3 regions of the Streptomyces thioluteus genome follow, and region 3 is predicted to be linked to each of the others. Evidence: riboswitches for the same ligand, from Rfam matches in the RefSeq annotation. Region 3 holds a riboswitch; each other region holds the start of a gene.
What was found. Region 3 has a riboswitch for cobalamin ahead of ABD794_RS07970 (ribonucleoside-diphosphate reductase subunit alpha). Riboswitches for the same ligand answer to the same signal wherever they lie in the genome.
Positions count from the first base shown of each region.

Region 1: linked by a shared signal. The riboswitch ahead of ABD794_RS10040 (FecCD family ABC transporter permease) and the one ahead of ABD794_RS07970 (ribonucleoside-diphosphate reductase subunit alpha) in region 3 are both predicted to bind cobalamin.
Region 2: linked by a shared signal. The riboswitch ahead of nrdI (class Ib ribonucleoside-diphosphate reductase assembly flavoprotein NrdI) and the one ahead of ABD794_RS07970 (ribonucleoside-diphosphate reductase subunit alpha) in region 3 are both predicted to bind cobalamin.

Region 1 is NZ_BAAAXZ010000078.1:20,135-23,398, forward strand. It holds gene ABD794_RS10025 (DUF3099 domain-containing protein) at 1-2, shown strand, start outside; gene ABD794_RS10030 (DsrE family protein) at 7-372, opposite strand; gene ABD794_RS10035 (heme-binding beta-barrel domain-containing protein) at 630-1,235, shown strand; cobalamin riboswitch at 1,213-1,354, shown strand; gene ABD794_RS10040 (FecCD family ABC transporter permease) at 1,468-2,529, shown strand; gene ABD794_RS10045 (ABC transporter ATP-binding protein) at 2,529-3,264, shown strand, end outside.
Region 2 is NZ_BAAAXZ010000043.1:36,817-40,080, reverse strand. It holds gene nrdE (class 1b ribonucleoside-diphosphate reductase subunit alpha) at 1-1,306, opposite strand, end outside; gene nrdI (class Ib ribonucleoside-diphosphate reductase assembly flavoprotein NrdI) at 1,267-1,695, opposite strand; cobalamin riboswitch at 1,858-2,073, opposite strand; gene ABD794_RS06025 (hypothetical protein) at 2,139-2,486, opposite strand; partial or broken gene metE (5-methyltetrahydropteroyltriglutamate--homocysteine S-methyltransferase) at 2,564-3,264, opposite strand, start outside.
Region 3 is NZ_BAAAXZ010000062.1:13,228-16,491, forward strand. It holds partial or broken gene mctP (monocarboxylate uptake permease MctP) at 1-431, shown strand, start outside; gene ABD794_RS07965 (hypothetical protein) at 508-969, opposite strand; cobalamin riboswitch at 1,320-1,445, shown strand; partial or broken gene ABD794_RS07970 (ribonucleoside-diphosphate reductase subunit alpha) at 1,606-3,264, shown strand, end outside.

The DNA of each region.
Region 1 (3,264 bases), on a different contig from region 3:
AGCCGGTCAGTACACGAGCGCCTGCACGTCGTCCGCCATGACCTCGCCGACGAAGACCTGCGCGCCGGCGATCCGCGCGCCCTCGATCAGGTCCTTCTCCTCGATGTCCCGCCGGGCCGCGCACTGGGTGCACACCGTGATCATCCCGCCGCCCGCCAGGATCCCGTCGATCAGCTCGGGCAGCGGCGCCGCGTGCGGCAGCTCGAACTCCGCCGCCCGCCCCGGCAGCGCGAACCAGGACGACTCACCGGTCAGCCAGAGAGACACCTCGACCCCGCTGGCCACGGCGACGGCCGCCACCGTGAACGCCTGCGAGCACCGCTCGGGCGCGTCCGCGCCCGCCGTCACCTTGATCACGAGCTTCTTCCGCATGGGGTCACTCTAGGGGGCGCTCCCCGCGGGCCGGGACGGACCTCACAGAGCCGGGGGCAGCCCCTCCGACTAGACTCGACCCGGTCCGTAAACACCCTCACTCCGACCGAGGAGCGCGCTCGTGCTTGAGGCTTTCTTCACCGCCCTGCTGGTCCTGGTCGCCGTCGGCGTTCTCGCGTTCGCCGGGCTGACCTGGAAGAAGCTGTACCAGGGCCAGCGCTGACCTCCTTGTTCACCCCTACAGATCGTCTGAGCTCATGATCGAGATTCCCTCCGACCTGCACCGGGACCTGGTCCCCCTCGTCTTCCTCCTCGGCAAGTGGGAGGGTGCGGGCGTCGCCGACTTCCCCGGTTCCGAGAAGTGCAACTTCGGCCAGGAAGTCACCTTCACCCACGACGGCCGGGACTTCCTGGAGTACACGTCGCACAGCTGGGTGCTCGACGCCGAGGGCAACAAGGTGCGCCCGCTGGAGACCGAGAGCGGCTACTGGCGGATCGACAAGAACCGCCAGGTCGAGGTCGTCATGATCCGCGACCAGGGCATCGTCGAGGTCTGGTACGGCGAGCTGGCCGACAAGAAGCCGCAGATCGACATCGTGACGGACGCGGTCGCGCGGACCGCCGCGTCCGGCCCGTACTCCGGCGGCAAGCGCCTCTACGGCTACGTCAAGGGCGACCTGATGTGGGTCGGCGAGAAGGCCACCCCCGAGGTGCCGCTCCGCCCCTACATGTCGGCGCAGCTGAAGAAGACCGCCGACGTCGCCGCCCTGGAGGAGTGGGCCCGGAACCTGCCGGACGACCTGCCCGACGGCGTCTCCTTCTTCCGCCAGGACGGCACCCCGTACAACCCCGAGCAGCCGTAACGACGGCCGCTCACAGCGCCCCGCGGGGGAAGTCCGGTGAGAGTCCGGCGCTGACCCGCAACGGTAAGCAAGGCATCCCCCTTGCGAGCCCGATCACCCGCGGCGGCGCCGGCTCCTGACAACTCGCCGTGGACTGCGAGGGGAGGCCCCCGCGCCCTCGCGGCGCGGGGCGCTCCTCGGTGCGTACGCCGTACCGCCCAGGCCATGGCCCGAGGCGAAGGCGAACCACCCCATGCCCCCCGGTGCCATACCCCCGTCCCGGCGGCTGCCGCTGCCACCCCTCGTGACCGGGCTGGGCATCGCCCTGCTGGTCTCCGTGTTCTGCTGCGTGGGGCTCGGCTCCTCGGGCATCGGCTGGGGCGACGTCCTGCGCTATCTGCGCGCGGGGCTGACCGGCGGGGAGATCGGGGCGGACGAGGTCTCCGCCTACACCATCGTCTGGGAACTCCGCTTCCCGCGCGCCCTGCTGGCCGCCGTGGTGGGCGCCGGGCTCTCCGCCGTCGGCGTGGCCACCCAGGCGCTGATCCGCAACGCGCTCGCCGACCCGTTCGTCCTCGGCATCTCCTCCGGGGCCGCCGTCGGCGCCAACACGGTGCTGCTCTTCGGCGCGCTCGGCTCGCTCGGCGTCTGGGCGCTGTCCAGCGCCGCGTTCCTCTCGGCGCTGGCCTCCATGGCCCTGGTGTACGCCGCCGCCCGCACCCGGCACGGGCTGACGCCGCTGCGGCTGGTGCTCACCGGTACGGCCATGTACTACGGCTTCTCCGCGATCACCGCGCTGATGGTCTTCAGCGCGGACCGGGGCGACGCGGCCCGCTCCGCGATGATGTGGCTGCTGGGCAGCCTGGGCGGGGCGAGCTGGCAGTCCGTCCCGCTGGCCGCCGCGGCCGTCCTCCTCGGCCTCGGCTACCTCTTCCGCACGGCCCGCGGTCTGAACGTCCTGGCCATGGGCGACGAGACGTCCTCCGCGCTGGGCGTGGACCCCGAGCGGCGGCGCCGGGTGCTGTTCGTCATGGTGGCGGCCGTCACCGGGGCCGTGGTCGCGGTCAGCGGCGCCATCGGGTTCGTCGGGCTGATGGTCCCGCACGCCGCCCGGATGCTGGTCGGCGCCGACCACCGCCGGGTGCTGGCCGTCGCGCCGCTGCTGGGCGCGGTGCTGCTGGTGTGGGTGGACGTCGTCTCACGGCTGCTGCTGGCCCCGATCGAGCTGCCCGTCGGGGTGATCACCTCGGTGATCGGGGTGCCCTGCTTCGTCCTGCTGATGCGCCGCCGCGGCTACGTCTTCGGGGGTGCCTGATGCGCGTCGACATCGAGGACCTGTCCGTCGAGATCGCCGGCGCCCGGCTGGTCCGGGACGTCGAACTGCGCGTCGGATCCGGCGAGTTCGTCGGCATCGTCGGGCCCAACGGCAGCGGCAAGTCCACCCTGCTCCGATGCGTCTACCGCGCGCTGCGGCCCACACACGGGCGGGTGCTGCTGGACGGCGACGACGCGCACGCCCTCGACGCCCGCGAGGGGGCCCGGCGGCTCGCGGCGCTGCCGCAGGAGTCGGGCAGCGAATTCGACTTCACCGTCGCCGAGATCGTCGCCATGGGCCGGCTGCCGCACCAGCGGTCGGCCCTGCGGACGAGCACCGAGGACCGGGAGGTCTGCGCGTCGGCCCTGGAGCGCGTCGGCGCCGGACACCTCGCCGAGCGCGGCTTCCTCACCCTCTCCGGCGGCGAGAAGCAGCGCGTGCTGATCGCCCGCGCCCTGGCCCAGCAGCCGAAGGTGCTGGTGCTGGACGAGCCGACCAACCACCTGGACATCAGCCAGCAGCTCGAAGTCCTCGCGCTGGTACGGGAGTCCGGGCTCACCGTGCTGGCCGCCCTGCACGACCTCAACCTGGCCGCGACCCACTGCGACGTCCTGCACGTCGTCGCCGGCGGCCGCCTCGTCGCGTCCGGCCCGCCCGGCGAGGTGCTCACCACCGGGCTGCTGGCCGACGTCTTCGGCGTACGGGCGCACCGGGTGCCCCACCCGGAGACCGGGG
Region 2 (3,264 bases), on a different contig from region 3:
TGCAGGAGATGTCCCTGCCGACCATCTCGTAGCCGAGCGAGGCGTCGTATGTGCTCGGCGTGTTGACCTGGAGGATCTCCGAGCACAGATTGGACATGTTGATCCACCCCGGGATGGGGTTGGCCCGGTTGACCGTGTCCTCGAACAGCAGGTACGGGTAGCCCGACTCGAACTGCAGCTCCGCGATCGTCTTGAAGAACTCGCGGGCACTGAGCGTGGTCCTACGGATGCGCGGATTCGCGACCAGGTCGTCGTAGTGCTCGCCGACCGACAGGTCCGAGAGCGGCTTGCCGTACTCGCGCTCGACGTCGTACGGCGAGAACAGGTGCATGTCCTCGTTGCGCTTGGCGAGTTCGAAGGTGATGTCCGGAACGACCACGCCCAGTGAGAGGGTCTTGATGCGGATCTTCTCGTCCGCGTTCTCCCGCTTGGTGTCCAGGAACCGCATGATGTCCGGGTGATGGGCGTGCAGGTACACCGCGCCCGCGCCCTGCCGGGCCCCCAGCTGGTTGGCGTACGAGAAGGAGTCCTCCAGCAGCTTCATCACCGGGACGACGCCGGACGACTGGTTCTCGATCTTCTTGATCGGAGCACCCTGTTCGCGCAGGTTCGTCAGCAGCAGGGCCACGCCACCGCCCCGTTTGGACAGCTGGAGCGCGGAGTTGACGCCCCGTCCGATGGACTCCAGATTGTCCTCGACGCGCAGCAGGAAGCAGGAGACCAGCTCGCCGCGCTGCGCCTTCCCGGCGTTGAGGAAGGTGGGGGTGGCGGGCTGGAAGCGGCCCGTCAGCATCTCGTCCACCAGCCGGGAGGCCAGCGCCTCGTCGCCGGCGCCCAGGTACAGGGCGGTGGCGACGACCCGGTCCTCGTAGCGCTCCAGGTAGCGGGAGCCGTCGAAGGTCTTCAGCGTGTACGACGTGTAGTACTTGAACGCGCCCAGGAAGGTGCGGAACCGGTGCTCGTGGGCGTACGCCTCCCGGTACAGACCCTCGACGAACTCCCAGGCGTAGGCCCGGATCGGTGCTTCCTCGTAGTAGTCGTTCCCGATCAGGTAGTCGATCTTCTCCTTGAGCGTCGGGAAGACCACCGTGTTGGGGTTCACGTGCTGGAGGAAGTACTGCCGGACGGCCTCGCGGTCCTTGTCGAACTGGATCCTGCCGTGGCAGTCGTACATGTTCAGCATCGCGTTGAGCGCGTGGTAGTCCTTGCGGGTACCGACCGATTCGCGCGGGGCGGCGGATGCCGTGACGTCCGTGGTGAGGGTGGTCATGCCGCCGGCCTCGCCGCCGATGGGTGTCGTGTCCAAAACCTCTGAAGTCCTTCCCTCACGGCACGGACGTCGCGTTCCGTGCCCAGCAGTTCGAATCGGTACAGCTCCGGGACCCCGCACTTCGCCGAGATCACCCGCCCGGCAAGGCAGTAGTCCGCGCCGAAGTTGGTGTTGCCGGAGACGATCACGCCCCGCAACAGGGCCCGGTTGGCCTCGATGTTCAGGAAGCGGATCACCTGCTTGGGGACCGCGCCCGCGCGCTCGCCGCCGCCGTAGGTCGGCACGATCAGCACATACGGTCCGGTGACCGTCGGCATGCCCTCGCGGTGCGGATGCAGGGGAATGCGCGTGGCGGGCAGGCCCAGCCGCTCCACGAAGCGCTTGGTGTTCTCCGAGACGCTGGAGAAATACACGAGACCGCTCATCGGCCGCCGTCTCCTCTCGCTCGCTCCCACGTCGTCCGTCCGAGGACCGGGAGGGGAGGAGCGTCGAGGCGCGTACGACGGACGCCGGGGACGTGCGTGACCCCGGTCCGTGCGACTGCCGCGCGGCCCTCCCTCGGGGCCTCGGAGCGCGTACGCCGCTCGTCGGCGCACGCACAGGTGGCAGGTCTTCGGACTCGCGGGCACGCCTTACGAGACGCCTACTGGCCGTCGCTTCCCGGGCCCCGTTCGTCGGGTCCAGTGCGTATGACGGCGGTCGTTCCCACTCACCGCTGCGGGGCAGTCCCGGATTCCCACCGGGTTCCCTCTTGCCTCGCCCGGCACAGAAGTGCCCGGCGAACCACCAGCACCGGCAACACTACATCTTGAGTCGCACCGGATGACACCGACCCAGATGTTGTGTCTCGGGGCGAAGTAAGGTAGACCTAACTCTGGAAGTTCTGCGGGGTTTCGCGGGGAGCGTCGTCCCGCTTGGCGCCCGTGATCCGGCGTGCGTTGCGCACGTGTCGGCGGAGGTCGGGGACGAGGCGCGCGACCGCCGCCGACGGCTGTGCGCATGCCGGTCCGCCGGTGTGTCCCGCCCGGTCGTGCAGGGCCGAGTCGAGGGCTTCCAGGAACTCGGACAGGGCGATGAGCTCCGTCCGGAACGCGCGCAGACGCGCACCCTGGCTGCCGACCTGCCGGCGCATGGCAGCGAGGTTCTCGAAGTCGCGCACGCTCAGCGCGACCATGGGTTCGCCGTCGACCTCGATGTGCCGGGGCTGCCGCTTCACGCCGGGTTCCCTCCCCTGTCGTCGACGGGCCGGGGAAGGGGCGTGGATGCCCCTTCCCCGGCCGATGGGCGCACGCGTCAGGACGCGGAGAGCTCCTCGCGGACGGTACGGGCGGCGGCGACCAGGCTCTCCAGGGAGGCGCGGGTCTCGGGCCAACCGCGGGTCTTCAGGCCGCAGTCGGGGTTGACCCACAGCCGTTCCGCGGGGATGGCCTCGAGGCCGGTACGGAGCAGCGCGGCGGCTTCCTCGGTACTGGGCACGCGCGGGGAGTGGATGTCGTACACGCCGGGTCCGGCCTCTCGCGGGTAGCCGTGAGCGGCCAGTTCGCGGGCGACCTGCATGTGGGAGCGGGCGGCCTCCAGGCTGATGACGTCGGCGTCGAGGTCGTCGATGGCCTGGACGATGTCGCCGAACTCGGCGTAGCACATGTGGGTGTGGATCTGGGTGTCCGGGCGCACGCCGCTCGTGCTGAGCCGGAAGGCCTCGGTGGCCCACGCCAGGTAGGCGGGCCGGTCGGCGGCCCGCAGGGGCAGGGTCTCGCGCAGTGCGGGCTCGTCCACCTGGATCACCGAAGTCCCCGACGCCTCCAGATCGTTCACCTCGTCCCGCAGGGCGAGGGCGACCTGGCGGGCGGTGTCGCCGAGGGGCTGGTCGTCGCGGACGAAGGACCAGGCGAGCATGGTGACCGGGCCGGTGAGCATGCCCTTGACCGGCCGGTCGGTGAGGGACTGCGCGTACGCCGTCCAGCGCACCGACATCGGCTCCGGGCGGGAGATGT
Region 3 (3,264 bases):
TCGTCCTCACCATGGACAAGACCGTGGCCATCAACTTCCAGCTGCTGGGCGGCATCTGGATCCTCCAGACCGTCCCCGCCCTGGTGGGCGGCCTGTTCACCCGCTGGTTCCACCGCTGGGCCCTGCTGGCCGGCTGGGCCGTGGGCATGGCGTACGGGACGTGGCGGGCGTACGAGACGCCGAGCGCCACGCAGGACCACTTCGGCAACACCAACCTCATCCCGTTCATCGGGGAGAAGGGCTACATCGGCCTGACGGCCTTCGCCCTGAACGTCGCCGTCGCGGTCGTGCTGACGCTGGTCCTCAAGGCCGTGAAGGCCCCGGACGGGGTGGACGAGACGAAGCCCGCGGACTACACGGCGGACGCGGGCGACCCGGACGTGGCGGTGGAGCTGCCGCCGGCCACGGCGGGGGCACCGGGCGGTCACTGAGAAACGGTCACCTGGAAACGGTGGGGCCCGTGGTGCGCGAGCGCACCACGGGCCCCACCGTTCCCCTCCGCCCCCCTCAGGCGGCCGTACCGGACGGCGTCAGACCGAGCGCCCGGAAAGAGACCCGCTGGTCGAACCAGAGCAGCCCCACCGTCAGCGCGGACATCACCAGCCCCAGGGCCAGATGACCGGCCGCCGACTCGACGGTGGCACCCACGGCCCCGAGCACGACGTGCAGCGCGACCCGCAGCCCGATGAGCCCGAAGAGGATCTTCCGGGTGCGGGAGTTCTTCAGCAGGGCCTTGAGCAGCTTCCTGCGCCGCCGCAGGACCGTCAGCCCCACCGCGACGTTCACCGCCCCCAGCCCGGCGAGGACCATCCAGGCCCCGTCCCACGCCTTGTAGAGGTCGAAGGCGGCCCCCATGGCCCCCTCGAAGGCGAAGAACCACACCGGAAGCGGCTTCAGCTCCGGGTCGGGCACGCCCTGCCCGGCCCCGGCCTCGATCCCGGTCTGCTGCTCGGTGATGGTCCCGCTCATGATGTCCGCCCCTGTCGTGGTGTCGCCGTCCCGTCCGACACCCACGATCATTCCGGCCCCCGCCCCCCGGCGGCAGATCCGCCCGTCACCGGCCGGAGATGACAAAAGTCAGTGCCGGCCGGCCGCGGCCCGCGCCCGGCCGAGGACGCGCCACCGCCACGCGCCCCGCGGCTACGCATTCGCGAAACGACGCCCCCGTTCCCCCGCCCTGCCTCGCGCCGGCCCGTCACGGACGCGAACGCGGCCCGGGAAACCGCCCCCGGCGGCGCACCCGTTAGCACATTCCGCGACCACCTCATGACGCGCCGACACAACATGTGGGGGTACACGCCACCGTCGCCACTAGATGTATGCTCGTCCTCGCTGTCGCCGCAGGGGAATCCGGTGGAAATCCGGAACTGTCCCGCAACGGTGTACGTGTGGGCACATTGCGCCCACACAGCAGTCCGAAGACCTGACGACAGTGCGCCCTCGCCGGTCCACCGGCGTGCGGTGTCGAACACGTCCGGGCCTCGAGGGTTGGGCCGGTGGACGCCTGCGCGCATGCTCCCGTACGCCTCGTACGGTGCCCCGCATGCCCGTGCGCGGCCCCGTGCGCTCCCGAGCGGCCTCCAGCCGAGTGAGGGAGAGCAACACGTGACGATCGCGCCCGTCGATCCGGTCTCAGCGCAGGCGGCGGCATCCGCCGACGGCCCCGGGACCGCGCTGCTGCGCACCCTGACGGAACTCACCGCCGACCTCCCCGCCACCGACCCCGGCAAGGTCGCCGCCGCCGCGCTGCGCGGCCGGCACGCCGGATCGGACGAGGCCGAACTGCGCTCGCTGGCCACCGAGGCCGCGGCCGGGCTGATCGGCGAGGAGCCCGAGTACTCGCGGCTCGCCGCGCGCCTCCTCACGCTCGCCATCGCCCAGGAGGCGGCCGGGCAGGGCGCGGTCTCCTTCTCCGCCTCCGTGGAGACCGGGCACCGCGAGGGCCTGATCGCCGACGACACCGCCGCCTTCGTGCGCACCCACGCCCGGCGGCTGGACGCGCTGGTGGACGCCGCCCTGACCGACGGCGCCGACGACCGCTTCGGCTACTTCGGCCTGCGCACCCTGCACAGCCGCTACCTGCTCCGCCACCCGATCACCCGGAACGTGATCGAGACCCCGCAGCACTTCCTGCTGCGCGTGGCCTGCGGCCTGGCCGAGGACCACTCGGAGCGGGCGCTGGAGGACGTCGCCGAGCTCTACCGCCTCACCAGCACGCTCTCGTACCTCCCGTCCTCCCCCACGCTCTTCAACTCCGGTACGCGGCACCCCCAGATGTCGTCCTGCTACCTGCTGGACTCGCCGCTGGACGAGCTGGACTCGATCTACGACCGCTACCACCAGGTGGCGCGGCTGTCGAAGCACGCGGGCGGCATCGGCCTGTCGTACTCCCGCATCCGCTCCCGCGGTTCGCTGATCCGCGGCACCAACGGGCACTCCAACGGCATCGTGCCGTTCCTGCGCACCCTCGACGCCTCGGTCGCGGCCGTCAACCAGGGCGGCCGGCGCAAGGGCGCGGCCTGCGTCTACCTGGAGACGTGGCACGCGGACATCGAGGAGTTCCTGGAGCTCCGCGACAACACCGGTGAGGAGGCGCGCCGCACGCACAACCTCAACATCGCGCACTGGATCCCGGACGAGTTCATGCGCCGGGTCGAGGCGGACGCCGAGTGGTCGCTGTTCTCCCCGGCGGACACCCCGGACCTGGTGGACCTCTACGGCGACGAGTTCGACGCCGCGTACCGCGCATACGAGGCCGCGGGCAAGGCCGTCAAGACCATCCCGGCCCGGGTGCTCTACGCCCGCATGATGCGGACGCTCGCGCAGACCGGCAACGGCTGGATGACGTTCAAGGACGCCGCCAACCGCACCGCCAACCAGACCGCCGAGCCCGGCCAGGTCGTCCACTCCTCCAACCTCTGCACGGAGATCCTGGAGGTCACGAACGACGGCGAGACCGCGGTCTGCAACCTGGGTTCGGTCAACCTCGCGGCCCACCTGGGCGCCGACGGCGAGATGGACTGGGAGCGGCTCGACCGCACCGTCCGCACCGCCGTGACCTTCCTCGACCGCGTCGTGGACATCAACTTCTACCCGACCGAGCAGGCGGGCGCCTCCAACTCCCGCTGGCGGCCGGTCGGTCTGGGCCTGATGGGTCTCCAGGACGTCTTCTTCCGGCTGCGCCTGCCCTTCGACTCCCCCGAGGCGAAGGCGCTGTCCACCCGGATCTCCGAGCGGATCATGCTCGCGGCGTACGAGGCGTCG